Regions from separate parts of the Arcicella sp. LKC2W genome, predicted to be linked through region 3. Evidence: riboswitches for the same ligand, from Rfam matches in the RefSeq annotation. Region 3 holds a riboswitch; each other region holds the start of a gene.
The links. Region 3 has a riboswitch for cobalamin ahead of metE (5-methyltetrahydropteroyltriglutamate--homocysteine S-methyltransferase). Riboswitches for the same ligand answer to the same signal wherever they lie in the genome.

Region 1: it holds a riboswitch for cobalamin, as region 3 does, so the genes downstream of both, VB796_RS04950 (TonB-dependent receptor plug domain-containing protein) here and metE (5-methyltetrahydropteroyltriglutamate--homocysteine S-methyltransferase) in region 3, are expected to answer to the same signal.
Region 2: it holds a riboswitch for cobalamin, as region 3 does, so the genes downstream of both, VB796_RS22490 (hypothetical protein) here and metE (5-methyltetrahydropteroyltriglutamate--homocysteine S-methyltransferase) in region 3, are expected to answer to the same signal.

What each region holds. Positions count from the first base shown of each region.
Region 1 covers NZ_JAYGIN010000004.1:309,904-320,479, reverse strand. The annotation lists gene VB796_RS04955 (YncE family protein) at 1-368, opposite strand, end outside; gene VB796_RS04950 (TonB-dependent receptor plug domain-containing protein) at 407-2,368, opposite strand; cobalamin riboswitch at 2,474-2,766, opposite strand; gene VB796_RS04945 (response regulator transcription factor) at 2,872-3,552, opposite strand; gene VB796_RS04940 (hypothetical protein) at 3,710-3,841, opposite strand; gene VB796_RS04935 (acyl-CoA thioesterase) at 3,855-4,388, shown strand; gene VB796_RS04930 (acyltransferase) at 4,385-5,482, opposite strand; gene VB796_RS04925 (ATP-dependent DNA helicase RecQ) at 5,602-7,512, shown strand; gene VB796_RS04920 (SDR family oxidoreductase) at 7,620-8,390, opposite strand; gene VB796_RS04915 (tetratricopeptide repeat protein) at 8,532-10,205, opposite strand; gene VB796_RS04910 (substrate-binding domain-containing protein) at 10,543-10,576, opposite strand, start outside.
Region 2 covers NZ_JAYGIN010000038.1:9,502-20,077, forward strand. The annotation lists gene VB796_RS22480 (DUF3179 domain-containing (seleno)protein) at 1-542, shown strand, start outside; gene VB796_RS22485 (superoxide dismutase) at 802-1,527, opposite strand; cobalamin riboswitch at 1,867-2,112, shown strand; gene VB796_RS22490 (hypothetical protein) at 2,245-2,475, shown strand; gene VB796_RS22495 (DUF5522 domain-containing protein) at 2,811-2,945, shown strand; gene cobT (nicotinate-nucleotide--dimethylbenzimidazole phosphoribosyltransferase) at 2,942-3,952, shown strand; gene VB796_RS22505 (adenosylcobinamide-GDP ribazoletransferase) at 3,957-4,745, shown strand; gene cobC (alpha-ribazole phosphatase) at 4,730-5,293, shown strand; gene VB796_RS22515 (TonB-dependent siderophore receptor) at 5,779-8,148, shown strand; gene VB796_RS22520 (hypothetical protein) at 8,154-8,417, shown strand; gene VB796_RS22525 (protein-disulfide reductase DsbD family protein) at 8,567-9,931, shown strand; gene VB796_RS22530 (thioredoxin family protein) at 10,016-10,438, shown strand; gene VB796_RS22535 (FAD:protein FMN transferase) at 10,489-10,576, shown strand, end outside.
Region 3 covers NZ_JAYGIN010000021.1:64,508-75,083, forward strand. The annotation lists gene thiH (2-iminoacetate synthase ThiH) at 1-280, shown strand, start outside; gene moeB (molybdopterin-synthase adenylyltransferase MoeB) at 381-1,433, shown strand; gene metE (5-methyltetrahydropteroyltriglutamate--homocysteine S-methyltransferase) at 1,559-3,883, opposite strand; cobalamin riboswitch at 4,052-4,252, opposite strand; gene VB796_RS17310 (carbohydrate-binding domain-containing protein) at 4,721-7,327, shown strand; gene VB796_RS17315 (glycosyl hydrolase) at 7,598-10,576, opposite strand, start outside.

The DNA.
Region 1 (10,576 bases), on a different contig from region 3:
TCTAAATCCTTAATTGTTGCCACAGATTTGAATGTTCTTGCTGATACAATTTCCACAGCATCACTTCCATTGGTAGAGTTATCTACCAAAATCAAACCCTTACCATCTACCTCTGTATAACCTGCAACACCACCTGATAAAGCACGAGTATTTTCTTTCTGAAAAACATCATAAGAAATCGTTTTGGTTGTAGGATTATATAAAGAGATTGTACCATTATTATCGAAGAAGTTTCCCCCATTTAGTACAAAAACGCCAGTATCGTAAGGTTGAGAAGGCTCTGGTTCGGAAGTTGAATTACAAGCATTTAGCCCTAAAAATAAAGAAACTACTGCCAATGAACGAACATAAATAGAATTAAACTGCATTATTGTTTTGATTTATATGGATAAAAAATTATTGAATTTTAATGATTAAAAACATTCCCCGAAAACACCAAACCCAAAGAAAAACTACGCCCAGGCATCGCATTTTTTCTAACGCTTGGATAAACGGTATCTGTCAAATTATTGACCTGAAAAATAAGATTACTTTGAATTTTGCCGAAATGAATTTTGCCCGAAACGGTACTATTTACAATAAAATACGACGGAAATGGTCGCCCTGAATGGTCGAAGGTAATAAAACGTTCAGAGTTATAAAGCCCTTGAACATTCAATGACCAATCGCCCTTGCCCACATAAGCCGTTCCCGTGAGTGTATGTAGGGGAACGTAAATTAATTGTTTGCCAATAATATCAACGGCATAAACATCATAGACTTTTTGCTGAGACGCATCGGTATAAGCATAAGTAGCTAAAACGCCCCCTAATATCCTATCCTTCAAATACTTAATGCTACCCGTAATCTCAAAACCTTGACTTAAAACTTGCTGTAAATTCTCTACTCGATAGCCTTTATCTGGATTCCAGTACGTCCAATTATCAATCAAATTATGATAGACATTTACGCCTAATGAAGCATTGAGATTGGCAGAAACAACTTGTTTCCAATTTGCTCCAACTTCCTTGTTCAATCCGCTTTCAGGCTGAATATTGATATTGCCTAATACTTTCCAATAACGTTCATTAAGCGTTGGTAAACGGTAACTTTTGGCAATATTTCCTGTTAATTTAATTTGTGTTTTTTCGTTTGAAATCACCGCATATTCTAAACCAAAAGATGGCGTAAAGGGAGCAACATAACGAGTTGAAAATGCCTGACGTAGATTTAGTGAAGCGGTTAATTTTTGAGTAAATTGTTGGCGTAACAATGCAAAAACATCTTGTCGGCTTTCGGTGATTGAGCCACCACCATAACCATCTACTTTGGCGACGTAATGCACAAATTCACCCCCAATTCTCAAAGAAGTTTGTTGGAAGGAATCTTTCTTTTTTATTGAAAATTCGTGTTCGGCACGAGCAATGTATCTATCTGTTTCTGAATGACTTGGATTTAGAAAATCACCCGTTCCGTAATCTAAAATATCTTTAATAAAACCTGCTTTTACATTGGTATTGCCAAATTGATAAGCTGATAAAACACGGTAGGCTTTACTTTGCGTAATTTCCCGAAAAGCAATTACATCGGGCTGAATGGCTAATTTATTATCGGTCAACCAAATATTCAAAGAAAGCGTATTTCCATTCTTTTTCTTCAAATATAAATCTTGGATAAATCCTTTTTGGGCAGTTTCAGAAGGTTCAATTGGGTAAGTTCTCCCTGTATTGTCGGTTCTTTCGGTTGCGTTAAAATGGTTGTTAAATTGACTTCCGTACAACAATGTTTTTCCAGAAAATTGCAAACCAGATTTACTAATTTTTACAAATCTCAAACCTGCTTGTCCGTTATAATTATCAAAACTTGCATACTGACCGCCAATGGTAAAATTTGTCCCTTTTTGTTTCCATTTTGGAACGGAACTTAATAAAATACTTCCTCCAACCGCATCCGTACCTACGCAACTGGCGGCTGAACCGTACTGAATTGACATCTCGTCGAAACCCAAAACAGGAACGGTTGAAAAATCCGTTTGCCCTGCCATTGGACTATTGATATTTAAGCCATTCCAAAGTACCGCCGTGTGCATTGCCGACGTTCCACGAAAGGAAATACTCGTCAGTTGCCCAGAACCGTAACTTTTAAAAGCAATTGGTGATTGAAATTGTAGGAAATCAGCTAAGGTTTGGAATTGAAATCTGGCTAAAGTGGCTGAATCTATTTTTTGCACTTTCAAACCCGCCATAAAGTGTTCGGTAGCAAAACCCGTAACTTTTACTTCATCAATTTGCTTGTTGGCAATCTCTTGGGCGTAGCCAAACAAGGGTAAAACCAAACCCACTAATGAAAATAAAATCCGAGAACGTACAGAATACACGACAAGAGACATAACAACATTCGTTAAGCCTTGACCGACGGAAGCACCGCTGAAATTGACCAAGAAAATAAAAAGAGAAAATCTAACGCTCGATTATGTTTATCTTCCGTAAACAAAAACCAAGAATGATTTAATGGCAGGTCTCCTGACTCGTTTTATCATTACTGAACCTTCCCAGTTTTAGTGATTGGTTATTAGTGATTGGTTATTAGGCACAAGTATTAAAAATACCATTAACCAATAACTAATTAACTAATAACCAATAACCAACAACCAGTGGTTATTGAAGAATGGTAATGACTTTATAAAACTTACAGTTGCGGGGACAGTATCGGCTTTTACCGATTTCCCTATTAAGCGTTAAATTCGTTCGATAACGAATAGAAAGCACCATAAACTGATGCAAAGGTAGTGGGAAAATTGAAAAATATTATGGTATCACGGGATTTTTTCCCGTGAGGCGTGTTTTAAACGGATACTTGCAAATCACACGGGAAGGATTCCCGTGCTACATTTTACACCTCCAATCTAAACCCAACGCCGTGAACATTGGTTAATTTAACGCTTGGGTCTTGGCTGATATATTTACGAAGTCGAGTAATAAAAACATCCAAACTTCTGCCTTTGAAATAGTCGTCGTCTCCCCAAATAGCGATAAGGATTTTATCTCTCGACAAAGTTTCATTTTTATGCTGAACCAAAAACTCCAAAAGGTCAGATTCTCTGTGCGTTAGGTCTTGAATTTTTTCTTCAAAAATGAGCTTTAGATTTTTGGTATCGAAAGTATATTTGCCGAGTGTATGAATTGCTATGGGTTGTTGATTGCTCTTTTTACCCGTTCTTTTCAAAATAGCTTCGATTCGCAAAACCAATTCTTCAATGCTGAATGGTTTTGTCAAATAATCGTCCGCTCCCAATTTCAAGCCTTTAATGCGGTCTTCTTTCAAAGATTTTGCCGTCAAAAAAATGATTGGCACATCACTTCCCGTACTCCGAATGTACTCTGCAAGCGTAAAACCGTCCATTTCTGGAAGCATCACATCAAGAATATAAATATCGTATTGATTCTGTTGAAAGGCTCTTTGTCCTGCTTTTCCTGTTGTTTGGAGGTTTATTTCGTATCCTTCTTGCTCAAGATTGTCTTTTACTACAAACCCTAAACTATCGTCGTCCTCAACTAATAATATTCTTGTCATTCGTTTTGTATTTGAATATGTTTTCGATGTTAAGCCATCGAACTACATTTACTTGCTAATTTAGGGGTTTTGAAGAATATTTACAATTCATTCTACTTTGCCCTTCTTCAACCACGCTTATAAACTAACTTTGTATTGATAAAGGTAGGACAGGTTTCTAACCTGTCGAATGTACTTCATTGACAGGTTGGAAATCTCTCAAATGTACTTCATTGACAGGTTGGAAATCTCTCAAATGTACTTCATTGACAGGTTGGAAACCTGTCCTACCGTATAAATTATAACTCATCACTTCCAAAAATATGTTCCAATTAGATTCCAATAAAACTTATCCCAAGAAATTATATTCAAAAGCGGTCATTCGTTTCCAAGATTGCGACCCGCTTCAACATTTGAATAACGCTAAATACTTTGACTATTTTTTCAATGCTCGGGAAGACCAAGTAGCAGAAGTTTATCAATTTGACTACAACGATTATTTTATTCATAATCAAACATCATGGGTGGTTTATAACCATCAAATTGCTTATGTGTCGTCTGCAAAAGTGAGTGAATGGGTCAAAATAATTTCATCAGCCATTTATCATAACGAAAATACGTTAGTTACAGAATTTGTTATGACCGACTACGACTGTAAAACGGTTCGTGCTGTACTTTGGACGACCTCAAAATACATTGATGTACGCACAGGGAAAAAGACCAATCACCAACCAGAAGTAGAAGTATTTCTAAAAGCCATCTGCGTTGAAGGCATTGATTTTGAACATATTACATTAAACGACAGAATAAAAGTCATTAAAAAAGAATTGGCAGAAGGTACATTTATGCTATCTTAAAGTGATTTTGATTTGGCAGGAAAAAGTTTATCTCGTAAAGCCAAAAATGGAATTTCTATCGTTTTAGAAAGTATCCATCCCAATAGATAAACCAATCCAAAATAGACAAAAAACGCCCCTAATTTAATGGGGAAATGGTTATCTAAATACTCCCCAATAGGTAATTTAAACCACCAAATCAATGGCCAATGAATGATGTACATTGAATACGAATACAAACCCATCGTTGCCATACCCTTGTATATTTTTTCAAGAAATGGAGGCAATTTTATTTCAGAATAAATACTTAATAGTAGAATTCCCCCAAAACCTAAATATAAAGAGGTAAAGCCCCAAGTAATCATTTGTGGGTTTTCATCCCAAAAAATGGCACAAGGTAAAAGCAAGATGAAACTTGCGATGCGGAGAAGATTTTTATTATTGGTAACGAAACTGCCTAATTTTTCACGATGAAAATGGTAGAAATACGACAACAGCGTACCAAAGAAAAGCGAGTCAATCCGTAAATGCGTAGGCGAAACGTTGGTAACGTGAGAGAAAGGCATCGTTAAAGTTGCATGAATTCTGAGTGCTAAACTTCCGATGGCAATTGCACAAAACAAATAGGGAATGGCTTTAAAAGGCGTTTGACTTGCTTTATTGAAAAACAATAAGGCTAAGAAAAGCAACGGGAGCAACAGATAAAAATGTTCTTCTACATCAATCGACCATGTATGAATCCAGAATGCGTTGCCACCCACATAATTTTTGTAGAAAAGAGCCTCTACTTGTATGGCATGATAATCTATTTTGGCAATGGGGTCAAGTTTTGTTTGAATGATATAAATAACAATAAGCAGGTAAAACAAAGGATAGATTTTTAAGCCACGACGCACAAAAAAGCGTATAAAATCAATTTTACCTGTCTTTTTGAATTCCCCAAACAACAAACCCGAAACCAAGAAACCACTCAAAACAAAAAATAAATCCACACCAACCCAGCCAATTTTGTACATAAATAAATTGATTCCAAAATGTCTAAAAAGAGTTAGAGATACAGCAATGGCTCTTAAAAAATCAATGGCTTGGTTACGATTATTGGAGATTGTACTCATATTTATTTTATTTTGCGAAATACATTATGGGCAATTCTTTGTAACAAATTTACGCTGAATTGTTGAAAATAAACGAGAATGGTATCCGATTAACAAAATAAGACACACTTATCAATTTTATGAAAGCACAAGAAATACTAAAACAATATTGGGGTTACGATAATTTTCGTCCATTACAAGCTGACATTATTCAGTCGGTAATTGATGGTCGTGATACGCTCGCCCTCATGCCTACGGGCGGGGGCAAATCCTTGTGTTTTCAAGTACCCGCTCTCATGTCGGAAGGTATTTGTATTGTGATTTCTCCCTTAATTGCCTTGATGCAAGACCAAGTTTTACAGCTAAAAAAGCGTGGAATTTCTGCCATTGGTATTTTTTCGGGAATGCACAAAAACCAAATTGATATTGCCCTCGACAATTGTATTTATGGTGATATAAAATTCCTTTACGTTTCTCCCGAAAGATTACAGACCAAAATTTTCATTGAAAGAGCTAAGCAGATGAAAATCAATATCTTAGCAATTGATGAGGCTCACTGTATTTCGCAATGGGGTTATGATTTCCGTCCGCCTTATATGAAAATTGCGGAATTTCGGAAACTTATTGCTCCAGTTCCCATGATTGCTTTAACGGCTACCGCAACCGAAGAAGTGAAAATGGATATTGTTGAACGTTTGGAAATGAACAATCCGCAAACTTTTCAACAGAGTTTTGCGAGAGCCAATTTATCGTATTCAGCCTTCAAAGAGGACGACAAAGAAAGACGTTTGATGAAGATTTTGCAGAATGTACAAGGCTCGGCGGTGGTGTATGTTCGTAATCGAAGGCGTACACAGGAGATTTCGGATTTGTTGAATAAATATCACGTACAAGCTACTTTTTACCATGCAGGACTGAACGCAACGGAACGCACCAAAAGGCAAGAATCATGGATTAGAAATCAAGTACGAGTGATTGTTGCCACCAATGCTTTCGGTATGGGAATTGACAAACCTGATGTGAGAACGGTTGTACATTTGGATTTGCCCGATACTCTGGAAGCCTATTATCAGGAAGCTGGGCGGGCAGGACGTGACAGTGAAAAGGCTTATGGGGTTTCCTTATTTAATCAGTCGGATATTGATGGTTTAGAGAAAAATGTGCAACAAGCTTATCCCCCCATTGAGCTCATCCGACGAGTTTATCAATGTTTAGGAAACCTTTTTCAGTTGGCAGTTGGAGCAGGAGAATTTGCCAGCTATGATTTTGATTTAGTAGAATTTCAACGTCGTTTTGACCTCCCTCCCACCGACACTTATTTTGCTCTGAAAATTCTTGAAATTCAAGGGTTTTTACAATTATCCGAAGGATTTAAAAATACTTCTAAAATTATGCTAATTGTGGATAATCGGCAATTGTATGATTTTCAATTGAGAAATCCGAAGTACGATTCTTTTATTAAATTATTGCTCAGAATGTACGGAGGAGAACTTTTTGGAACTTTCTTGAATATTTCAGAAGCGAATATTGCCAAAGCGTATTCAATCCCCGTTAAAGAAATAGAAGCTTGGCTTCAAATCTTAGAAAAGTTTGATATTTTGATTTACGACAAACAAAAAGACAAACCACAATTGACTTTTTTAACGCCCCGATTCGACCTTCGAGAGTTGCCTTTGCAGGAATTGGAAATCAAAAATCGAAAAGAGCGAGATTTACAAAAAGCAAAAGCAGTCAGACATTATATGGAACATGCTAACCGTTGCCGAACGCAATTATTATTAGAATATTTCAACGAAATTACGGACGAAGAATGTGGCGTTTGTGATAACTGTTTAAAGAAAAAACGTCAAAATAAAGGTGAAATTGAAGACAGGACTTCTGAAGATATTATTCGCCAAAAAGTAAAACAGTTATTACAAAACGGAGCCATGAGTTTGCCATTAATTACACAAATTATGCAACCAAATAATCAAACCAAATTCCAAACAATTATTAGAGAGATGATTGCCAATGAAGAAATTCGGTACGATGATGAAGGGAATTTGGTATAAATTATATTATTGTAGAGACAAGGCAGTGCCTTGTCTCAATAGCGTAATAACATTCACAAATAATTTTTATTGCCTTAGACAGCGGAATGCCTTGTCTCTACCCAAATTTACTGATAAATTCCAGCCGCTACTTTCTCGGTAATTGACTTCGGAGCGAGCCAAGCCAAGAACGCTCCTAACTTATTGATAAATCCAGGAATAACTTCCGTTTTACTCGCAAACATGGCATCTACCGAAATTTTAGCTACTTCTTGCGGAGTCATCACTACTTTTTCTGCGGCTTCTCTGGCTTTGGCAGGAATATCTGCACGGTCGTTAAAATTCGTATCCGTTGCTCCTGGACAAACACAAGTTACCGATACGGGAGAATCTTTTAGTTCAAATTTCAAAGCTCTTGAAAAATTCAAAACAAAAATCTTCGTTGCTGCATAAACGGCCATTTGTGGCAATGCTTGATAGGCTGTTGAACTGGCAATATTCAAAATATATCCTTGAGATTGATTCTTCAACATTGGTAAAAACACCTGACACATTTCGGTCAAAGTAATCATGTTAAGATTCATCATATCACGATTTTGTTCAATCGTGAACTTATCAAAATTGCCTGCTGCTCCGTAGCCTGCATTATTTACCAAAACAGAAACTTTGTAACCATTTTGTTCAACCCATTTAAAAACGCCTCTTGCGGCATCTGGTGCTGACAAATCTGCGGCTAAAAATTGAACTTTAACCGAGTATTTACTTTGAATTTCATTCGCAACTTCTTCCAATTGACTGGCTGAACGAGCAATCAAAATTAAGTTAAATTGTTTTTTCGCTAACTCAATAGCTATTTCTTTTCCAATCCCTTTACTTGCTCCTGTGATTAATGCGTACATATTTTTTGGTTTAATATGATGAATAATTTGATGTGTTTCCCTTATTCTGACGAAGTAATTGATATTTTACAAACAAATACCCCCAAAATTAACAAAGCCCCACCATAAGGCAGGGCTTTGTGTATTGAAAAATCTAAAAAATTATTTTTTCGGAGTTTTCGGAGCTGGTGTTTTTACTGCTGGAACAGGAGTTGCAGGAATTGCTGAAGCTGGATTCAACATTACTTTCAATCCGTCTGGGTCATCAGTTTTGATAGCTACCGCTTTGTCAACATATTCTTGAGCTTTTACTAAATCTTTAGTAACGCTGATATGGTAACCTGCTAAATATTTGTAAGACTCATATAATTGGTCTTTATTAGCTTTTGCCATGTCAACAACCGCTAAGAATTTCTCATAATGAGGAACAGCTAACCATTTCGTTCCAGTAAAGTCAACATAACTATTTGTTCTTGCACGATACAAATGGAACGGAGCAAATTTATCATTGATAGCAATTGCTTTTGCATACATTGAATCTGCTTTAAGACCTTGATTGTATCTTCCTAAAGTATCTTCACGTGGAGTGTAAGCAGTTACAAAATATTGAGCCATTGCTGGGTTATACCAGTCTGTACTTGTCAAAGCTTGTTTCTTTTTAGCTTTCCATTCCATCGACTTAGTTGAATAGTCAACAGCCTTAGCATACTTTTTCTGTCCATAAGCAATTGTGTACATTGTTGCATTGTGGTTGTTGATAGTATCTAAAGGAGCAGCTTTCTCGTAATACGTAATCGCTAAAGAATCTTGTTTTAAACACTGATAACCTTTCGCAAAATACACGTTATCTAAGAAATAAGGTTTCACACCTGCTTTCACCATTTTCTCTAAGTTATTAATACCATCTTGACATTTTCCTAATTCAATATTAGAATATCCTTTCATTCTAAATACATCATTATCAGTTGCTCCACCAGCTTCTGCTTTTTGAGTAAATTCTAAAGCTGACTCATAGTCTTTTGCTAAGAAAATCAATTTAGCTGTACTCAACAATACTGGAGAAGTTGCTTCTGCTCTATCCACATATTTTCTAAACAATGAAGATGCTTGCTTATAACGGTTGAAAATGATATAATATTCACCCATACGCTTATAATAAGGAGCAAAAGCAGAGTCAGTTTCATAAGCACTTTGATAGTTATTTACTGTAAACTGATAGTTTTTACCTCTCAAATAAACAACCCCTAATCTGATATAAGCTTTAGCCGTTTTGTTTACTAAGATTGATTGCTCGTAAGCTGTTGCCGCAGGACCACCATCATTTTTCAACAAATAAGCATCTCCTTTAACAATGTTCATATCAGCAGTTAAAGGTTTTTTCGTTTTCTCAGTAATCAAATCTATCAAACGGATAGCTTCACCTGGGTCATTTGTTTCTTCGTACAAAGTATATGCTTCTGCAATACGGAACATCACTTCAGCATTTTTCATTTTGGTATCCAACAAAATTTTGTCAAAAGCAGCTTTAGCTCCCTGTGCATTTTTGTCAGCCAACATCAATGTTGCTAAACCTACTGAGTTTAAAGGTTGTTTTGGTTCAGCAGCTAACCCTTTTTCAAAGGTTGCTTTTGCACTTGCCAAATCTCCAGTACGAAGTTGAGCATAACCTAAATAATACATATTTTCAGCAGTTGGTGAAGCCGTCACTACTGCTGTCATCGTTGCTTTCGCTTTTGTTGGCTGGTCTCCATCCAACTGCGCTAATCCTTGCTGAACTGTCTGTCCATTTACCATGTTAGTAAATAACAAACCTGCAGCCACCAATAGAGATTTCATTTTTACGTTCATCGTCTTGATTTTTTAGTTGTAAGTAGTTTTTGAGTGCTTGCACACATTAATTTAATTCGTTCCCTTTAGTTTATTCTCTTAAAATTTAAAATAAAAGCCCCAATTGATAAAACTTTTATATTATTTCAATTTTAAGACTCTTTACAAAATTAAAATAAAAAAATTGTAATAAAAACCCCACTTTTATTCTTTATCTATTCTTTTTTCAGATTTTACATAAGTGGATTATTTTTATAATATTTTGCAAATTATGAAAGATATTTATCTGACGACCTCGAAAACACGAAGTAACTCCTTTGAAATATCCTTAACAAAACATTAACATCTATTGAGTTTTCACCTGTCTAATCTGTAATGGT
Region 2 (10,576 bases), on a different contig from region 3:
GAGAAGCCATTACAGGCGAGTTGAAAGGCACACATTTACCCGAATTAGAAGCTCAGCAAACGTCTTTGGCTACATGGTTGAAACTTTATCCCGATTCCAAAATCATGCAACCAGATTCAAAATTCAAGGACAATTATGACAGTACAGCTAAATATGAGTCTGGAAAATCGAAAAAAGAATTGACAGGAACAGATTCACTTTCATGGAAACGGAAATCGTGGGTGGTAGGAATCGAAATTGGGAAAGAAAGTATCGCTATTGACTGGAATCGCTTGAAAAAAGAAAAAGTCGTCAATATTCAACTTTCTCAAAAACCTTTAGTCGTGGTTTTAGCAAATGATAATAAAAGTTTTTTTGCCTTTGAAAGACCCGATGAGCAAATGAAATTTAGCCTTAAAAATGACTCATTAATAAGTCAAAAGCAACGTTTTGACTTGAAAGGAACAAATACAGATTTAAAAATTTCTCTTAAAAAAGTAAATGCCTATCAAGAATTTTGGCATAGTTGGCAGACGTTTCACCCAAACACGCATCGTTATTGAGGTTTAATGTTTGTTTTATCACTTCATTTTTATGGAACACTTGAATCGGAAATTAGGGGTTTGGATTAATGTTGATTAGTGGTAAATCAGAGTCAACCAATTTAATGATTCGACTGAATCACAACCAACATAAGAAATGCAGATTAATCAGGTTCTTCGTCAATTTTGAGAAACCTTCTATAATTTAAAATACAGAAATTGACGAAGAACCATTTTAAACGCAATGCTCAACAGGATATTTCAAGATTTCTCCATCATTTTATCTTGTCATTTTCAAGGCAATGTCAAGTCTTTGAGCGGCATTGTCCCAATTCATATAGTTGAAAAGTTCATCTACAAAATCAGCCCGTTTATTTTTGTATTTCAGATAATAAGCGTGTTCCCAAACATCCACGACCATCAAAGGAACAATGCCCCAAACGGTTAATTTTTCATGATTCTCAACCTCCAAAATCATCAAACGATTACTTTGTGGATGAAAGCCTAAAAGTCCCCAACCGTTGCCATCCACATTTTTAGAATGATGAGCCAATTGTACTTTCATTTTATCAAAAGAACCAAAATCTTTCTCTATTCGCTTCAATAATTCACCCTTTGGTTCAGATTTTTTATTGGTAATATTTGTCCAAAAAATAGTATGCAGAACATGGCTTGATAGGTGTAACGACAGTTTTTTTGTCCAATAATCTACCCCTTCAAAATTACCACTTTCCAAAGCCTTATTAATTAACCCAGTGGCTTTGTTGGCAGTATTTACCGCTCCCCCGTGATGAGCCGTGTAGTGCAATTTTAGCACATCAGCAGGCATAAAAGGTTCTAAAAATGATTCAGAATAGGGCAATGCACCCAGCACAAATTTTCCAGTTTCATCGGTTAATTTATCCAAACCACTTTCATTGAGTGTCGCACTAAAAACGTCGTTTCCTTTCAGCAAACTTGCCCCTGTGATGATGGCAGTATTTGCCAAAAATTGATTTCTTGTCATAATAAATAATTTTTTAGTACATAGCCTACTACCGCACAGGCAATAATAATGTAAGGTTCGGTATTTTTTTTATACTTCCAAAGTAAAATAATTGTAAAGACGGAAATTTGTATCGTAGGAATATCAATGAAGGGTTTCTTACCATAAGCATTGAATCCGCTGTTGATTCATTGATTCGGGTTTGCTATTAATCCACCTTATTTATATTTCAAAAGCCGTGACTCTTGATTAAAGCATTAGTCTTGGTTCAAGAATCTAAAATATAGTTTCTTACACACTTTTGATGTATTTCAATAATTCAAATGTGTTACCCAAGACCTAAATCTAAAAAAAACTCCTACCTTTGGCTCAGTTTATGGTGCTTTACGTTTGAAATTCGTCAAATCTAATGCTTAATAGGGAAATCGGTCAAAGCCGATACTGTCCCCGCAACTGTAAGTTTTATAAAGTCATTACCATTCTTCAATAACCACTGGGAAAAGTTGACAGTAAGCAGAGTTAATTCTGGTAACTGATAATTGAAATCGGGAAGGTTCGGTAAGGATAAAACGAGTCAGGAGACCTGCCATTGAATCATTCTTGGTTTTTGTTTACGGTGGATGAACAAAATTGAGCGTTCGATTATCCTTTCCCGTAGAAATATATTTTGAGTTTTAAGAATAATAAATGGTGTAATACCTCCTTTGACCGTCTATTTCCTGCAACACAAATTACTAAATGTTAAAAAACATTACACAAATCACTTTTGTAGCCTTATTATTCGCTACGCAAACGCTTTTTGCTCAGAAATCTATTTTGGTTTCCGATTCCCAATCACTCGACGAAGTGGTAGTTAATGGCATTAAAGTACCCACCAAACAAAGTCAAACTGATAAGGTAATTACGGTTATTGGTCAAGAAATCTTGGAAAAAAATTGGAAACCTCGGTATAGAAATTGGTGGACGTAATTCCTTAGAATACTTTCCTGAGTATCTCTACTTGAGTAAAGGGTAGTAAAGGAAGCTCAGTTTCAGCCGACAGTTTTCAGGATAGAATGGCTGTTTGTATATGAATTATTCAAGAGTTTTGGTTGAAGACTTGAAAGAAAATTAAAACAATGGAAAAAAATAATTGTAACCGATGTGATTCAGTTGATTTGGGTGTTACTAATCCGAAAACGAAGTCGCTTGAAGAATATTTAAAGAAAACCTATTTCACAAATATTTGCAGTTCTTGTACCTATTCACTCGAAAAATTGCTGAGACAAGCCACAGAGACCCAATTCCCATCAACTGGGATACCCATGATTGAAAATTTACACTATTATTTAGAAAACCGCTTTTGGGTATTTACAGAATTATACCACTTAAGTAGGGGTTTTTGTTGCAAAAATGGTTGTCGGCATTGTGCTTATGGCTTTAAAAAAGAAAAAATATGACATCAATACAAGAAATACTACAACGCAAAATTGATTTTAAAACCAAGCCATTGGGTGCATTGGGCGTTTTAGAGAAAATCGCCTTTCAAGTTGGCTCTATTCAGAATAGTTTAAATCCAGTTTTAAAGAACCCTACAATTGTAGTTTTTGCAGGTGACCACGGTGTAGCAAACGACGGACTAAGTGCTTATCCTCAAGAGGTTACTTATCAAATGGTACTGAATTTTCTGCAAGGTGGTGCCGCAATAAATGTATTTTCCAAGCAAAATAGTATTACTCTAAAAATTGTGGATGCAGGCGTAAATTATCATTTTGAATCGAACCCTAATTTAATTAATGCCAAAGTAGCCAGAGGAACACGGAGCTTTTTGCGAGAAAAAGCCATGACTCCCTCACAACTGGAGGACTGTTTGCAAAAAGGGAAAAAAATCGTGAACGTAGTTGCCCAAACAGGCTGCAATGTAATTGGTTTTGGTGAGATGGGTATTGCCAATACTTCAGCCGCAGCTATGCTGATGAGTTATTGTTGTACAATCCCGATCGAAAACTGTGTAGGCCGTGGCACTGGAATAAATGATTTACAGTTAGAAAATAAAATATCTCTACTCAAAATAGCCGCCAACCTTCATGGTACTATCACGAACCCAATCGAGATATTACAAACATTTGGGGGCTTTGAAATAGCCCAAATGGTTGGGGCAATATTGGCCGCTTTTGAGAAGAATATGCTGATTTTAGTAGATGGTTTCATCGCAAGTTCGGCTTTTTTAGTAGCTTTTAAAATCAATACAGAAATTATTAAAAATGCTATTTTTTGCCATCAGTCAGAAGAGCAGGGACATAAAAAAATGTTAGCATTTATGCAAGCTGAGCCACTTTTGCAGCTTAATATGAGGTTGGGAGAAGGGACAGGCTGTGCAGTTGCCTACCCGATAATAGAATCAGCAGTTAATTTTCTAAACCAAATGTCCAGTTTTGAGTCGGCAGGCATAAGCAATAAAGATTGAAATTATGAAAAACGAATTACGGATTTTTTTCACGGCATTGATGTTTTATACACGCATACCTTGTCCGTCCAGTACCGACCATTCTCCTGAGTATATCAATAAAGCGACACGCTATTTCCCATTAATTGGTTGGATTGTTGGCGGAGTCTCATTTGTGATTTATGCTTTCTTTTCATTACTTTTTGATATAGAAATTGCCGTAGTGCTTTCGCTTGTAGCAGGTATCTTGTGTACGGGGGCGTTTCATGAAGACGGTTTTGCTGATGTTTTTGATGGCTTTGGCGGTGGCTGGACAAAAACCAAAATTCTTGAAATAATGAAGGATAGCCGAATAGGAGCCTACGGAGGTATTGCTATCGGTTTACTTATGGTTTTAAAGATATTGGTTTTGAGCAAATTATTAGTAAAAATAGCGAGTACAGAATACATTACATTACTACTTATATTTGTCTCGTATCATGCTTTGGCACGCCTTACAGCGATAAATATTGTTTTTAATAGCGAATATGCTCGTGAAGACGAAACCTCCAAAGCCAAACCCATAGCCAAAGGGCATACTTCCGTAGAAATAACAGGGGCATATCTATTTGGTTTAATGCCGTTAGCTACTTTAGGGCTTATTTATCCGCTATTTTTAATGGTAGCTTTACCTCTATTATTGCTTTATTGGTATTCAAATAGGTATTTCAAAAAATGGTTGGGAGGTTATACTGGCGATTGTCTTGGAGCAACTGAGCAATTTGGTGAAATCATCGTTTTATTAACATATCTGGCTATATGGAAATATATATAATTAGGCACACGGAAGTGGAATTAGGAAAATCAGTATGTTATGGGCAAAGCAATCCTCCATTGGCAGATACTTTTTTAGAAGATGTTGCTCTTTTAAAAGCAAAACTACCCACGGATTTCGATGGAGTATATTCAAGCCCATTGCTCAGATGCAAATTATTAGCTGCTGAACTTTGCTCTCGTCATGTGCAGTTTGATGATGCACTAATGGAGCTGAATTTTGGAACTTGGGAAGGAAAGTCTTGGAACGAAATCCCGTTTTCAGAATTAAACCCTTGGATGATAGATTTTGTAAATGTTGCCCCGCCAGAAGGTGAAAGTTTGGTGAATATGCACGCAAGAATTAGTAGTTTTATAGAAAGTTTACGAATTAAACCTCATCAAAAAGTTTTAATTATTACTCATGCAGGGGTGATTAGAAATATTTTTAGTCACATTTTAAATATTCCCCTTAACAATATTTTTAAGCTATCAATAGCATACGGAGAGGTTTTTAGGATAAGACTTGAAAAAGACAATTCGATGGATAAGATTCATTTTAGAAGTTGATTCATTAATCTTCAGAATTACTTTGTGGTAGATTGAGTGAGGTCATGTTTTTACCACAAGGCTGTCTCTTATTTATGGTATTGCAGAATCAAAAATAGCTTTCAAAATATTATCATTTCAAATGATTTTTTCTTCTAATTATCAAAAACTCACTCATCATTATACGTTGTATTTATTTCCGATGGCAATATTATTTAGAATATTTCTAAATAATATTGCCATTTATTTGGAATGATTCTAAATAAATGCAAACTTTGTATTCGTGAACAAGGAGTCAGTTATTTTCTAATCATTCAATTGATACCGCAAGAAGAACAAACTCTTTTGAATCTCATTCTTCTTTTCAAATTGGCTCTGAATGGAATTTAAAAAATCGAACAAATATTAAGTTAATGGTTATATGAATAATCGTCTTACTGGAAATATTATTTCCAGTAAGATTTTCTAAATCATTTCAACTGAGACAACAAAATAATCCATAAAATATGAAACTAATTTTTACAATACTCATAATACTATTCAGTGTTGTTTTACATGCTCAAAACGCCAGTGTATCAGGTATAGTAGCAGTCGCAGATGGGAAATCTGCCGAATTCATAAATGTGCAATTGAAGGGAGCTAAAAGGGGAACAATAACAGATAGCGAAGGTAAATTTAAAATTGACAATCTGAATGCTGGGGCTCACACCCTTATTTTTAGTGGTGTGGGATTTGACACTCAAGAAATAAAGTTTCAGGTAAGAACTGATGTAGATAAAATTCTTGAAAAAATTATCATAAAAGAAAATACCCGTAATCTCAACGAAGTTATTGTATCTGGACAAAAATCTGAAAAGTATATTGCTGATGTCCCTTCTCAATCACTCCGATTAGCAGCTCCACTTATTGAAATTCCTCAGAATATTAGTGTTGCCACCCGACAGACCATTATTGATATGGGAATGCTCAATAAAAATGATGTGATAAGAGCGGTGAGTGGAATCACTAAAACTTATGGAGACGACTTGGATGCCAGCCTTTTGATAAGAGGAACGAATGCAACGTATAGCACGTACCGTAATGGCGTTGGTGGGCCTATTTGGTGGAATGCTCAGGAAGATGCCTCGATGATTGAACGAGTAGAATTTGTGAAAGGTCCCGCTGGTTTTATGCTCGCCAATGCAGAACCTGGTGGTTTAGTAAATACGGTTACAAAACAACCCACACATGAACGAATCAATGAGGTCAGTTTTGGAATGGGAAGTTACAACATGATGCGTACTACTGTTGATTTAGGCGGAGAATTTACGGAGGGAGGCAAACTAACTTACCGTTTAAATACAGGTTTTCAGCAAAGTGCTAAATTTTATAAATTGAGTAATTTTAATAGATTTTTCGTTTGTCCTGCTCTCAAATATGACTTTACGGATAAGTCGAGTATTACCTTAGAACATAATTATGTCAAGGCAGTATCGGCACATAATGCGTATAATCAAATTTCTATAAATGAACAATTTTATGCCTTGCCGTATAATATGGCAATGAATGACCCCAATATTGGGAATTTTCTGGGAGCTGATGTTTACACTCGTCTTGCCTTTAATCATCAAATAAATGAGCAATGGAAACTCAATGCTCAAGTGGCGTACATGACAACTGATTGGGACGGTATGGCTCTGTACGTCAATGGATTGTCTGCCACAAAAGATACTATTTATCGTACTAATTCAAGTAGCGATTGGTACGGAAAACTATATAATATGCAAGTATTTGCAGATGGTAAGTTTAATACTGGAAACGCTGTTGAACATAAAGTTTTGATTGGTTTAGACTTTGGTGACGGTGGCGAAGGAAGCACCTATGGAGGGGACTGGAGTAATGCCAAAAGGTTACAGTTATCCATTAAAAACCCTATTTATTATGTTCCCAAAGATAGTTTGACGGCTTTCCCTGCTGAAAATAAAGGTTCTTGGATGGCAACCAATAAATGGCAAGCTTTATATGTTCAAGACCACATCAAAATTGCTAAAAAATATATCGTCACCTTAGCAGGTAGATTTACGATGCTGACCACAGGACAAGATTATAATGGTGGCGTGGATGACCCCGAGTATGAAATTACTGAAAATGCTTTTACTCCTCGGGTAGGATTAACTTATTTACCCTCCGATAAACTATCTATTTTTGCGATTTACGACCAAAGCTTTTTACCTCAAAGAGGTGCTGTTTTTGGAGGTAGTCGTCTGCCACCGCTTACTGGAAGTAATAAAGAAATTGGGATAAAAGCATTATTATTCAATAAGAAATTATCCCTAAATGCCTCTGTTTATAGTATTGAAAAGAATAACGTCAGTACCACAGACCCTATACATGATGGGTTTTATTTGCAAACTGGACAAATAAAAAGTGAAGGTTTTGAAATGGATTTGATTGGAAATATTACCAACAACCTTTCTGTGATAGCCAATTATTCTTACACAAATGCACGGGTGACAAAAGATTTAGATTCGACAGTTGTAGGCATTAAAAACTATGGTACACCAGACCAAACCATGAATGCTTGGCTAAAATATAAATTTAGTGAGGGACTTTTGAAAGGTTTGAGCTTTGGAGCAGGAGTGCAACACATGGGAAATCGAAGTGGCGTTTACGTAGGCTGGGGTAGTGAATTTGGTAATAAAAACCTACCAACTTATACTATTTACGATGCTTGTGTAAATTACAATTTCTCAAAAATATCAATCGGTTTGAATGTCTATAATTTGGCTAATCAAAAATATGTAAGTAATGGTTATTATAGTCCCGATGCTCAAGAATGGGTATATTCGCCAGGTACGCCAATAAATTTCCGTTTACAAACTACCATTAAATTTTAAGGTCATTGAGTATAATTTATAACGTTCGAATGGGCGTAATTCCCTCTGTCTTTGATGCATTTAAGTATTTATTTGAAGGCTTACAGTTAGAAGTGAAGGATATTCCAACCAACCCTACCTTAGTTAAAAACCAATATGAAGATGTTTCTCAGAAAATTGGGTTTCTGTTGCACGTAAATTTAGGACTGCTTAAACAATTGCAGGAATATGCTAAAAGTCAAGGGTATTTGGAGAGTGTTCAGGAATTAGATAAACTCAAAATACGATAAAGTGGTAACTAATATTCATGGCAATTTTGTTACCCAAAAAATTGATTATGCAAAGCCCCTGGACTTATAGAAAGAAATTGTCTTATGAATCATAAAAAACACTAAATGCTTTAAAATAAACCATTTATACTAAAAATTTTAAAATAAAAATGCAATCTTCTCAATCATTATTAAGTTTTCTTTCTGTCGCTTTTCTGGCTGGACTTGCTACCATTTTCATGCCCTGCATTTATCCAATTATGCCGATGACGGTGAGTTTTTTCACCAAGCAATCAGACGGTAAAATAAAAGCACTATTTTACGGAATGTCAATCATGCTCATTTTTGGACTAATAGGTTTTTTAACCATGATAACTGGAGCATCTTTTCTCAATTTTATCAGCACTCATTGGATTCCAAACTTGGCTTTTTTTATTGTTTTCATTGTTTTTGGTGTTTCTCTATTAGGAGCCTTTGAAATTGTTTTACCGCATAATTGGGTAAATAAAGTTGATGGATTATCGGATAGCGGTGGCTGGATTGGCATATTCTTTATGGCTTTAACGCTTGTGGTAGTATCTTTTTCATGTACAGCCCCATTTGTAGGCTCATTATTAGTTATGGCAGCACAAGGCGAAGTATTTCGTCCATTATGGGGAATGTTAGCTTTTGGGTTGCCTTTTGCTTTGGTGTTTTCTTCTTTGGCAATGTTTCCTCAATGGTTAAAAAGTTTGCCAAAATCGGGTGGATGGATGAATGAAATGAAAGCCGTTATGGGGCTGGCAGAGTTTGCTTTGGCACTAAAATTTTTGAGCAATATTGACCAAACATACCATTTTGGATTAATTTCTCGTACCACATTTCTTATCTGTTGGATTTTAATTTTCACTTTGGTTGCTTTGTATATCGCAGGAATTATTCGCTTACCAAAGGACTCAAAAATCAAAAATCGTGCTCCATCTCGCATTTTTTTCACGGGTTTATTTATTGTTTTTTCGGGATATATGACCACAGGAATTTTTGGAAAACCTTTACCAATTCTTTCTGGAATATTACCACCAATTGAGAATATTGGCACTTTGGCTGGAGTTTCTGCTGATAAACTTCGCCCAATGGCTTATGGCTTAGTTGGTTTTTCTGACTATGAGGACGCTCTGGAGTACGCCCAAAAAGTAAATAAACCTGTATTAATTGATTTTACTGGTTATGCTTGTGCCAACTGTCGGAAAATGGAAGAATCGGTTTGGGTTAATCCTGAAGTCTTAACAAAACTTAAAAATGATTACGTCATCGCATCACTTTACGTGGACGACAAAAAAGAGTTGCCAAAAACAAAAAAATACACTTCAAAATATGATGATGAACTAAAAAGTACCGTTGGAGATAAGAATATGGACTTAGAAATTTCAAAATTCAATAATAACGCTCAGCCATTTTATATACTCATCTCACCTAATGGCGAACAAATAGGTAGCCCTATTGGCTATTGTTCATTGTCTGATTTTATGAATTTCTTGAACATAACAAAGAAATAGGGATTTTTATCTTGCATTGTTTGTGATTATAAATTAGTGAGAATACATTTGTTTTCTTATTTTTAATTAATCTAAATAAATATAATGAAACCTTTACAAAAACTTATTTGTCTATGCTTTTTATTCGCATTTCTGGCATTCAAATCCGACTCGAATATTGACTTACAGACCAAAGCAAAAAGTGAACATAAAAATATTGTGGTATATTTTTGTGGTAGTGACTGGTGCAGTATCTGTACAAAATTTAAGAAAAGTTTTCTCGTAAAATCAGAAGTTGAAGCACTCCTACAAAATCAATACATCTATTATGTGGCAGACTTTCCGCAACGGACTAAACTTGAACCCAATTTAGAAAAGTATAACGAGTTTTTGGCTGACAAACTTAACCCAGAAGGAGAGTTTCCATTGTTAGTAATTGCAGATGAAAATTTAGTGGTAAAAGAAAAAATTCATGCAACACTTTCAGAAGATTTGGCATTACAGAAATTAAAAAATAATGGAAAATGATTAAATCAAGTCCTCGTATATTAAGTGTCTATTCCGAATCTAAAAATTCAATGAGTTCGACATTAGATATTACTATATTACACGACAGAAACTTACCTGATGAAGCCAAATGCCTAATTCAGTTAGGCTATGATGAGG
Region 3 (10,576 bases):
CGAGTTGGTACAATTAATTTGTGCTTATCGAATTTTTAATGAAGAAGTGGAGTTATCTATTTCAACGAGAGAGAATGAAATTTTTAGAGATAATGTAATAAATTTAGGGATTACGGCGATGAGTGCAGGCTCAAAAACAAATCCTGGAGGTTATAAAGTTGAGCCACAATCGTTAGAACAATTTGAAATTAGTGACGAAAGAAGTCCTGCTGAAATTGCCAAAATGATTCAGAATCAAGGATATGAACCCGTTTGGAAAGATTGGGATATGGCTTTTTAATAGTAACACAGGTTTTAACCTGTTTGTAACGTGGTGTCAGTTTTGAGAAACTGACACCAGAGCATAATAATTGACAGGTTTGAAACCTGTCCTACTTGAAATGAACACAAACCGTTATAATCGACAAATAATATTACCCGAAATTGGTGTTGAAGGTCAGCAAAAATTAATAGATGCCCGAGTATTAGTGATAGGGGCAGGCGGTTTGGGTTGCCCAATTTTGCAATATTTAGTAGCGGCAGGTGTGGGAAATATTGGCATTGTCGATGCCGACGTAGTATCTATTTCTAATTTACAACGCCAAATTTTATATACCCTTGCCGACGTAGATAAGCAAAAAGTAGTCGTGGCGAAAGCCCATCTTTTAGCTCAAAATCCAGATACAAACATTGAAATTTATCCCGTAATGTTACATTCTTCGAATGTATTGGATATTTTCCAAAACTATGATTTTGTGATAGATGGCTCTGATAATTTTGCTACCCGTTATTTAGTAAATGATGCTTGCGTAATCTTGAAAAAAGCCTTTGTTTCTGGTTCAATTTTCAAATTTGAAGGACAAATTTCGGTATTTAATTACCAAAATGGACCAACTTACCGTTGCCTTTATCCTGAACCGCCCACCGCAGGAAGCGTGCCTAATTGTTCCGAAATTGGCGTAATTGGTACATTAGCAGGCATTATTGGTACGATGCAAGCCGCCGAAGCCATCAAAATTATTACGGGAGCGGGCGAAGTGTTGAGCGGTAAATTATTGTTGTTTGATATGCTCACGATGCGTTCTCAAATTATTAAATTCAAAGCCATTGAAAGCAATAAAGAGATTACAAAACTGATTGATTATCAAGAATTTTGTGGCGATTTTCCAACTGATTCAACACAAAATATTAATGCCGAAACGCTACAAAGTTGGATAGATGAATCACGAGATTTTCAATTAATAGATGTAAGAAATCCGCACGAATTTGAGCGAGATAACATCGGTGGTGATAATATTCCGTTGGATGATTTATTAGAAAGCATCGCTCAATTAGCTTTACAAAACCCCATTGTTTTTTGTTGTCAAACAGGATTACGCAGTGCAAAAGCCCTTGAAATATTGGCAAAAGAAGGCATTGAAGGGAATTTTTATCATTTGGAGGGAGGTATTTAAGCGACGGATTTTAATCCAAAGACATTTTGGAAAAACATTCCGAAAATTTTAAACTTTCGGAATGTTTAATCGGCTTAATGAAACGACCTTATATTAAAATTCGTCGCTATAAAATCGGTCAAGTTTTATTCTGCCAAAGCCATTATTCTTAATTCTTGGGTTGCTAAAATCATATTCTGTAAAGCCTTTTCTGTCTCTGCCCATTTACGAGTTTTTAAACCACAATCTGGATTTACCCATAAATTTCGTGCAGGTATATTGACTAATGCCTTTTCAAGTAATTCTACCATTTCGTTCACTTCTGGCACTCTTGGCGAATGAATATCATAAACGCCCGGTCCAATTTCATTTGGATATTGGAAATTGACAAAAGCTTCTAACAATTCCATTTGCGAACGAGACGTTTCTATTGTTATCACATCGGCATCCATATCGGCAATGTGCTTGATAATATCGTTGAACTCAGAATAACACATGTGCGTATGGATTTGGGTCACATCTTTCACTTTCGAGGCACTCAAACGGAAGGCTTCAGTTGCCCATTGCAAGTAATTTTCCCAATCGGCTTTTCTGAGAGGCAAGCCTTCACGAATAGCAGGTTCATCTATTTGAATAACCTTGATTCCTGCATTTTCTAAATCCAAAACTTCATCACGGATGGCAAGTGCAATTTGGAAAGCCGTCGTTCTACGTGGCTGGTCATCTCTCACAAACGACCATTGCAAAATAGTGATTGGCCCTGTCAACATTCCTTTCATCAATTTATTGGTTTTTGACTGGGCAAATTTTGACCAACGAACCGTCATTGGAGTCGTTCGTTCTACATCACCATAAATAATTGGCGGTTTCACACAACGGCTACCATAACTTTGTACCCAACCATTTTGGGTGAAAACGTAGCCAGAAAGTTGTTCTCCGAAGTATTCAACCATATCATTTCGTTCAAATTCTCCGTGAACCAACACATCTAAGCCAATTTTTTCCTGCCAAATGATTGATTTTTCGATTTCCTTTTCAATAAAATTATCGTACTCAATTTGAGAAATTACGCCTTTTTTCAAATCTGCTCTCAACTTGCGTACTTCGTCAGTTTGCGGAAAAGAACCAATCGTTGTAGTTGGAAATAAAGGTAATTGCAATGCTTTCAATTGTAATTTCTGACGAATAGGGAAAGGATTTTGACGCACCGAATCAGTAGGTGTAATTTCCGCAACTCGTTGTTTTACAAATGGTTTGTGAATCAAAACTGAAGTTTTTCTATGTTCAATAACTCTTTGATTTTCAGCAAATGCTAATGAAATATTTAGGTCATATTTTGAATCTGCAATTTTCCCTAAGGCAACCACTTCTGTTAATTTTTGCTTAGCAAAAGCAAACCAACTTTTAATTTCTGGCGTTAAAACCGTTTCGTTTTTCTCCAAATCTAAGTCGCAAGGAGCGTGCAAAAGAGAACACGAAGGAGCAATCAAAAGTCTATCGGTAGCTAATTGCTCATTTGCCGTTTGAATAAAACTCAAGGCTTTTTTGTAGTCAGTTTTCCAAATATTTCGTCCATCCACAACACCCAACGACAAAGATTTATCTGAATCCACAAAATGTTTCAGGGTTAAAATATCACCTAATTGAGCAGGGCAACGGACTAAATCAATATGTAAACAATTGACAGGCAGGCTGGTAGCCAAATTGATATTGTCGCCAGAACACTCAAAATAGGTTGCCAAGAGAATTTTTAAGGCAGGCACACTTTCTCTGATAGTTTGGTAGGCTTTCTGAAACGCAATAATCTCATTTTCAGTTAAATCTAAGGTCAAGCATGGTTCATCTAACTGTACCCAAATAGCACCTTTGGCAGCTAATTCCTGTAAAATTTCAATATAAATAGGAAGAATTTTATCCAATAAATCAATCCTTTCAAAACCTGCTTCCTTTTCTTTTCCTAATAACAAAAACGTTACTGGCCCAACCAAGACAGGTTTTGTAATAATTCCTAAAGATTTTGCCTCTTCAAAATTCTGAATGGCTTTATTTGAAAATCGCTTAAAGTCTTGATTTTTAGTGAATTCTGGAACGATATAATGATAATTGGTATCAAACCATTTAGTCATTTCCATGGCCTGAATATCCGCCTGTTCGGTTTGCAAACCTCTCGCCATAGCAAAATATACATCAAGTTCAGAATTATGCTGATTGTCAACCAATACTTGATACCTTTCTGGAATTGCCCCTAACATCAACGACGTATCGAGTACATGGTCATAAAAAGAAAAATCATTGGATGGTACTAAATTCAAACCCGCATCCACCTGTGTTTGCCAATTTTGTTGACGAATTTTACTGCCAATGGTACGTAATTCTTCTTCCGAAATTTTGCCTGCCCAAAACTGTTCCAAGCCTTTTTTCAATTCTCGTTGGTTACCTATGCGTGGATAACCCAAATTGTGTGTAATCATGGTCTTTTTGTTTTTTTAAGTGAAAAAAACTCAAGACACCCAAACCGTCATTTAAAGTTGTATGCACACGATTTTTCCAACAACGTTATCCAAACGGACAAACTTGTGGTATCGTTTCAATGAAATAAAAATTGTTCAATGCGTGGCTTACACACTTTTCGTGAGCGTATAATCATTGAGATAGAAGGCAAGTCTCCTGACTGATAACATCTCTCCCGCCCTTCTCATTCTTTCGGAACAATGGGCAACGTGGGGATTGACTTGTTTCAAACTGAAACGGTTAAATACAGTAGCACGACTGTTCGTGATTCGCACACGATTCCTTTTTAATTTTCCCTTTACAGAAAAACCAACTATCCGATTGACGGGTATTTTTGAGATATTGCAAAGGTAAATATAGAAGGTTTTATGATTTTTGAAATTCTTTAAAATGTAAAATATATGGTTATTTTATCTATTATGTTGATTTTTTATTAAAATATTATCTTTAAATTATTGATTAGTTAGATAAATTATCATTTTGGATAAATGAGAAATTTAAAGTCAGGTTTGTTAATATTTTCATCTTCTACTAATAATTGCCCAAGTAGATTTTTGCCTAATTGAGATTTATCGTAACAATTTTTTAACAAGTATTTAATCTTGAAGCAATATGTAAAATCCTAACGGTGTATTTTATAGAAATAGATACCTTTATTAAGTGGGGCGATTGTGGTTGTATTTGGGTAATTAAGTTATACCCATTTTCAGTAGAACAAAAGATTATTACACATAATCGGTTCTTTTCCCTGTATAAATTTAATTCATGCTATTCTTGGCATTTTCTCTAAAATTAAGATGATGATTAAAAAAAGTCTCGTAGTCGTTAGCATCGTGCTGACCCTTATATTGAGTTTCCAGTCGTGCAAGACTGATGAAATAACAGCAGTTCAAACAGGAAGTATTACTGCACTTACTTGTTCAAGTACAACATTTTCGGCTGCTGCTACAAGCGGGGCTTCTTATACTGCTATTGCCAGCGTGCCTTATACTGGTGGCAATGGCGTTGCTTATACCGCAGGAACGCCCGTCGCTTCATCAGGAGTAACGGGGCTTACGGCAACTTTATCAGCGGGGACTTTGGCAACTGGTAGCGGAACTGCCAGTTTTGTGATTACGGGTACACCTGCAACGGCTGGAACTGCCAGTTTTCCTATTGATTTAGGTGGACAAAGCTGTACGTTATCATTGCCCGTAGTAGCTTCAAAAGCTAATATTTCTACCTTAATTTGTACCGTTGCTCCTGCCGTTGGTACCAATGGAACGGCATACACAGGCACCGTAACAATGGCTTATACAGGTGGAAATGGTGGAACTTATGATGTTTCGGTGGCATCTTCAACGGGTGTAGAAGGGCTTACGGCAACTTTAGCGGCAGGAACGTTAGCAAATGGTGCAGGAAATTTAGTTTATACCATTGCAGGAACGCCGACTTCGGCAGGAACGGCTACTTTTAATTTGAGTTTGGGCGGACAAAGTTGTACCGTTACGCTTGCCATTGCGGTAGGTTCTACGGGTACGGCAAGTGCTGCTAAAGATACCGTTGTGATTGCCTATTCAGGAACAAGTGCTGCCATTAATAATCCTTATCAGTCCTCTGGAGTAAGTGTTGCAGTAAGTGGTGCGGACGTTACTGTTACTTCTACCAATACGACCAAAGAAATCGTATATCTACTATCGGGTACTGCCTCAAAAGGTAGTTTCAAAATTTACAGTGAATATAAATATAACATTACTTTAAAAGGCGTGAGTTTGACCAATAGCACTGGCCCAGCCATTAATAGTCAGTCAAAAAAGAAGGGTACAATTAATGTTTTAGCAGGAACAAGCAATACCTTGATTGATGGGGCAACTTATGCTACCAGTAGCGAAGACCAAAAAGGTACTTTTTTCAGCGAAGGACAATTGAGTTTTATGGGAACTGGTACTTTAAATGTAACAGGAAATAGCAAACACGCCATTGTAGCAGATGATTATATTGAAATTAACGATGCCAATATTGTAGTAAAATCTTCTTTAAAAGACGGTATTCACGCAAATGATTATTTCTTGATGAATACAGGAACAGTTACGGTGACTTCTTCAAGTGATGGTATTGTGGCGGAAGAAGGTTACGTAGCCATTAATGGTGGAACCATCAATGTCAATAGTGTTGATGATGGAATAACGGCTCCGTATGAAGGCACAGATGCCACAATTACGCCTTATGTCTTAATAAAAGGAGGAAAAATAACGGTCACAACCACAGGCGATAAAGGTAATGCCATTAAAAGTGAAAGTTACACAACAATTGGAACTGCCGACGCTATAACTTTAACGGTTTCAGGGAAAGGTTCTAAAGGAATAAAAACAGGCGGAGATTTTACGCTGACTTCAGGAACGATAAAAATTACAACCACTGGAGCAGCCTATTATGTAACTGCTGATTTAGATATTGCAGCACCAGCAGGCATTAATTGTGATAAAAATTTGGCTATCAAGGGTGGAAATATAACCGTAAATAGCTCAGGAAGTGGAGCAAAAGGTATTAGTGTTGACGGTACTGCAACGATTAGCGGTGGTACAACAAATATAACTGCATCTGGTGCTAAATACACTTATAGTACAACACTCACGAGTGAAGCAAAAGGTTTTAAAAGTGACGGGGCATTCGTCATGAATAGTGGTGAACTAAATATTGCAGCAACCGATGATGGACTAAAATCAGGAACTTCCATTACAGTGAATGATGGGACTATCAACGTAACAAAGTCGTATGAAGGAATGGAGTCAATTATTATTACCATTGCAGGTGGTGTTACCAATTTAACCGCTTCGAATGATGGAATTAATACTTCTTACGGAACAGTTTCTGGTGGAACGGAATCAAACGATAACAGCCAATTAACAGTAAGTGGTGGTGTTTTGATTGTAACAGGTTCAGATGCGATTGATAGCAATGGGAACTTTACTTTAAAAGGAGGTACAACCATCGTAAATGGGAATGAAAGCGTAGATATTAACGGTAATTTTTTGGTAAACGGAGGTGTATTAATTGCTGGAGGTCCAAATTCGAATATGACTAAATCAATGGGAACGGCTTCTACTCAAGTAAGTATGTTTATTAAATCAAGTGCTTCAATTGCCACATCTTCACTTATTCACATTGAGGATGCTTCAGGCAAAGATTTAGTTACTTTTAAACCAAGAATTGCGACAAGTATTATCCATTTTTCCAATCCAAGTTTAGCAAAAAGTGCTGCTTACAAAATTTACTTCGGTGGAACTTACACTGGTGGAAGTTTTCTCGGAAATTCGTCCGCATGGGGATTATACAATGGCGGAACATATTCTAACACAGGAGCAACGTTAAAGTCCTCTCCTACTACTTCGGGGACGGCTACTGTAAATGCAATTTCTTTCTAAATTTAAGAAGCTGTTTAGGTTAATTTATTCGAGTTAAAAAAAGTAATTTTTAGGCTACAAATCATTCATAAAATTGAAACGTAACGCTGTTATGCTTAAATTTTATGAATGATTTTCACTCAAAAACTTATCATTTTCACGTTCAAAAAATTAACCTAAACAGCTTCTAAGAAAAATTGACTATAAATCAGTAGACGAAATTGTAAAACAAAAAGCGAAGGATGATTTTTCACCCTTCGCTTTTTGTTTTACTCAATTCATATAAAATCCTTATTTAAGAATCATAATTTTCACTTCTCCAATTAAACCCGACGGTAATAAAGGTTCTTGTCCTCTATAAAACGGCATGGTTGTAAAAGTGCTTTTGGTTTTCGCATCAGGTTGAGCATCGCCAATTAAGCGGTTTACCCAAAGATTTGTAACCTTAACTTGTATCGTATTTTCACCTGCTTTTACGGCTTCTGAAATATCCAAATTGAATGGTTTTTTCCAAGCAGTACCTACATTTTTTCCGTTTACAATTACTTCTGCAATGTTTTTTACGTCGCCTAAATCAATGACATATTTCGCTGATTTGTCGAAAGTAGCAACTTTAAATGTATTGTCGTAAGTAGCTGTTCCTGAGAAATATTTGATGTCATTATCTGAACTTTCCGACCATGATGATAATTTGTCGAACGTTACATTTTTATCATTAAAACCAACCTTCCAAGGCGTTGCAATTTGTGCTAAAGTCTTTTCTGTTTTTGTTGGATTCGTGAAACTATTAGCGGTTGTTTTTTCGCTGAAAACAATAAAAAAGGCATCCCAAGATTCAAATTTTAAAGGAATAATAGTTCTGCCATTTTTGATTTGGTATGATACTTTCTCGGTTTTTCCAGTTTGTGCATTCCATAATTCAGGAACTTTGCCTGTTACGTTAAAACTTACTTCCGCATCGGTAGCATCTGCTCCACGATTATTTAACCAATAAATTTCTTGATTAGCAGTTTGACGGTGACGGAACAAGATTATGTTTTTAGCATTCAAAATAATAACGTCTGGTTGTAGAGACGTTGTCTGCAACGTCTGCAAGGCTGTCACATTTGGTTTTGCCCAAATTTCATTCGCAAGTTTTTGAAAATCAGCATCATTATCAGCTAAACTTGGCGATTTTTCTGGTTTTGTACCCACTACTTTTATCCCTGCATCTACCAAAGTTTTGATTTTTTTCAACACGGGTAAAGTCATAAATTTAGCTGATTCATCTAACATCAAAACCTTGTAACTACTTCCGCTGTTGGCAACTAATTTTCCATCTTTCGCTTGAATGACATTTAACAGTGCAGATGAATTGACAAAATCAAACTCAAAACCCGCTGGAATATTGGGCAATTTATCTTTACATACTAAGGTCACATTGGTATTTTCTCCATAATAATAAAGAATATCAGCTACGTTTTTACCTTGTTGAAGCATATAACTACTACGTCCTAAATAACCCATCCAAGCCTTTCCACCTGCTTCTGCCCAAGTTTCCAGACGAGTAAAATATTGTCCGAAAGGTCCAAGTGAGAATCCCGGCTTTCTGTCGTCAAGTGGCTGATGCACAGAGGTATGAATCACAAAACGATTTAGTCCCGAAGCCATTTCCATATCGGCAGTACGTTTTAATTTTTCTGGATGCCAGCTAAACGCATTTTGAATAGAAGTCATAGATTCAGCCGCCACAATGTTTTGTCCGTAGATATTGGCAACCGATGCCGCTTCTCTAATATCGCCTTCACTGCGAGCTTCTTCTTCATTTCCACCTGCTAAACTTCCAGGAGTCCACATGGCAGACATTGGAATATCTGCATTGCGTTTTACGTCCATGCCGTCGGCTAAATAAATACGTCCATTTTCATGTGATTCTGTATAGCGTTTCATACCACGTTTGTGTAATTCTTCGCCAATAACGTCGTAATGATTTTCGGCAATCATTTCGCCTATGGTTTTTCTAAAATCCCATAAGAATTTTTCAGTTTCTTCAAGATTTCTTACCACTCTACCTGTCAATGCTGGAATCCATGAAATAATATCATAACCACGTCTTTGCTTGAATGCTTGCGGAAAATCTTTCGTCCAGTTCATGTGTCCAGCTTCGTAACTATCCAAAATCATGTATTGAAGTCCCTTCGCACCCATCAATCCACCTGTGGCATCTTTGTACATATCCAAATACGTATTGATGTATTTTCTAACGGCTTCTTTGTCTAATTTATCCACTTCCAAACCCGTCGCTTCTGGCGATGCAGGATGATTTTGGCGACCCGTAAGCGAATATCCAAAACGAACAACCATCCAATTCCCCGCAGGAACATCCCATTCAAGGCTTCCATCAACATTCATTTTACCTGTTAAATCTATCACATCTGTCGTCGGAATTGCCTCAACGTCTTTTGCTCCTGCCAATTTTCCATCTTCTTTCCACGCTGAAAAACCCGCTTTGTCTTCGGCTTGGTCGATACGAGATGTATTGAAAAGTACAAATTCCGAAATATTCGTTCCTGAAGGCTTAGGAACACCTGTCATGCCCATCATTGCCATGATAGGGTTTAATTCTCCTTTGAGCGTTTCAAAGCAAATACGCCAATATTTAGCCGTTGTAGTCGGAATTTGTGTCGTGATAAAAGGCAAGGTTGTATTAGAAACCTTAGCAACCGTTCTAAAATTCACACCATCATCACTCACTTTTAAACTACGATTGGTAGGACCGCCATTAAATTCAGACAATTCGCCCGCTTCTCCCATTCCAAGCCCAAACGCTTTGAAAGTTTGAGGTGAATCAAATTCATATTGTACCCACATATCCTGTCCTACTTCCATCGGAGGTAAAAGATAAGTTGTATTGGCATTGTGGTCGAGCATCAATTTGGTGTCAAAATCTCCCCCACTTTTAGACATTTTGGGTTGTAAGTCTAATAAATGTTTTTCGTTGCTCGGTAATTTATAAGCAACAACCAGAGCATCTGCTGAAAAACGAGGTTTTTCTCCAACATAACCACCCATAAGTCCGCCTCCATGTGTTTCAATATCGCCGTATTTCCCGATAACATCAGGTAGTTTAGGCAATTGAATCGTTTGCTTTTTTCCGCCTTCTACTAATGCTTCCGTAAAAACATATTTTTTCATGCCATCTTTAGGCTCAACCCAAGGCCCTCCCGTTACGCTCCACCCTGGTGAGCCAGCAATTGCCATTTCAAGTCCTTTTTTATCTGCCAATTCAGT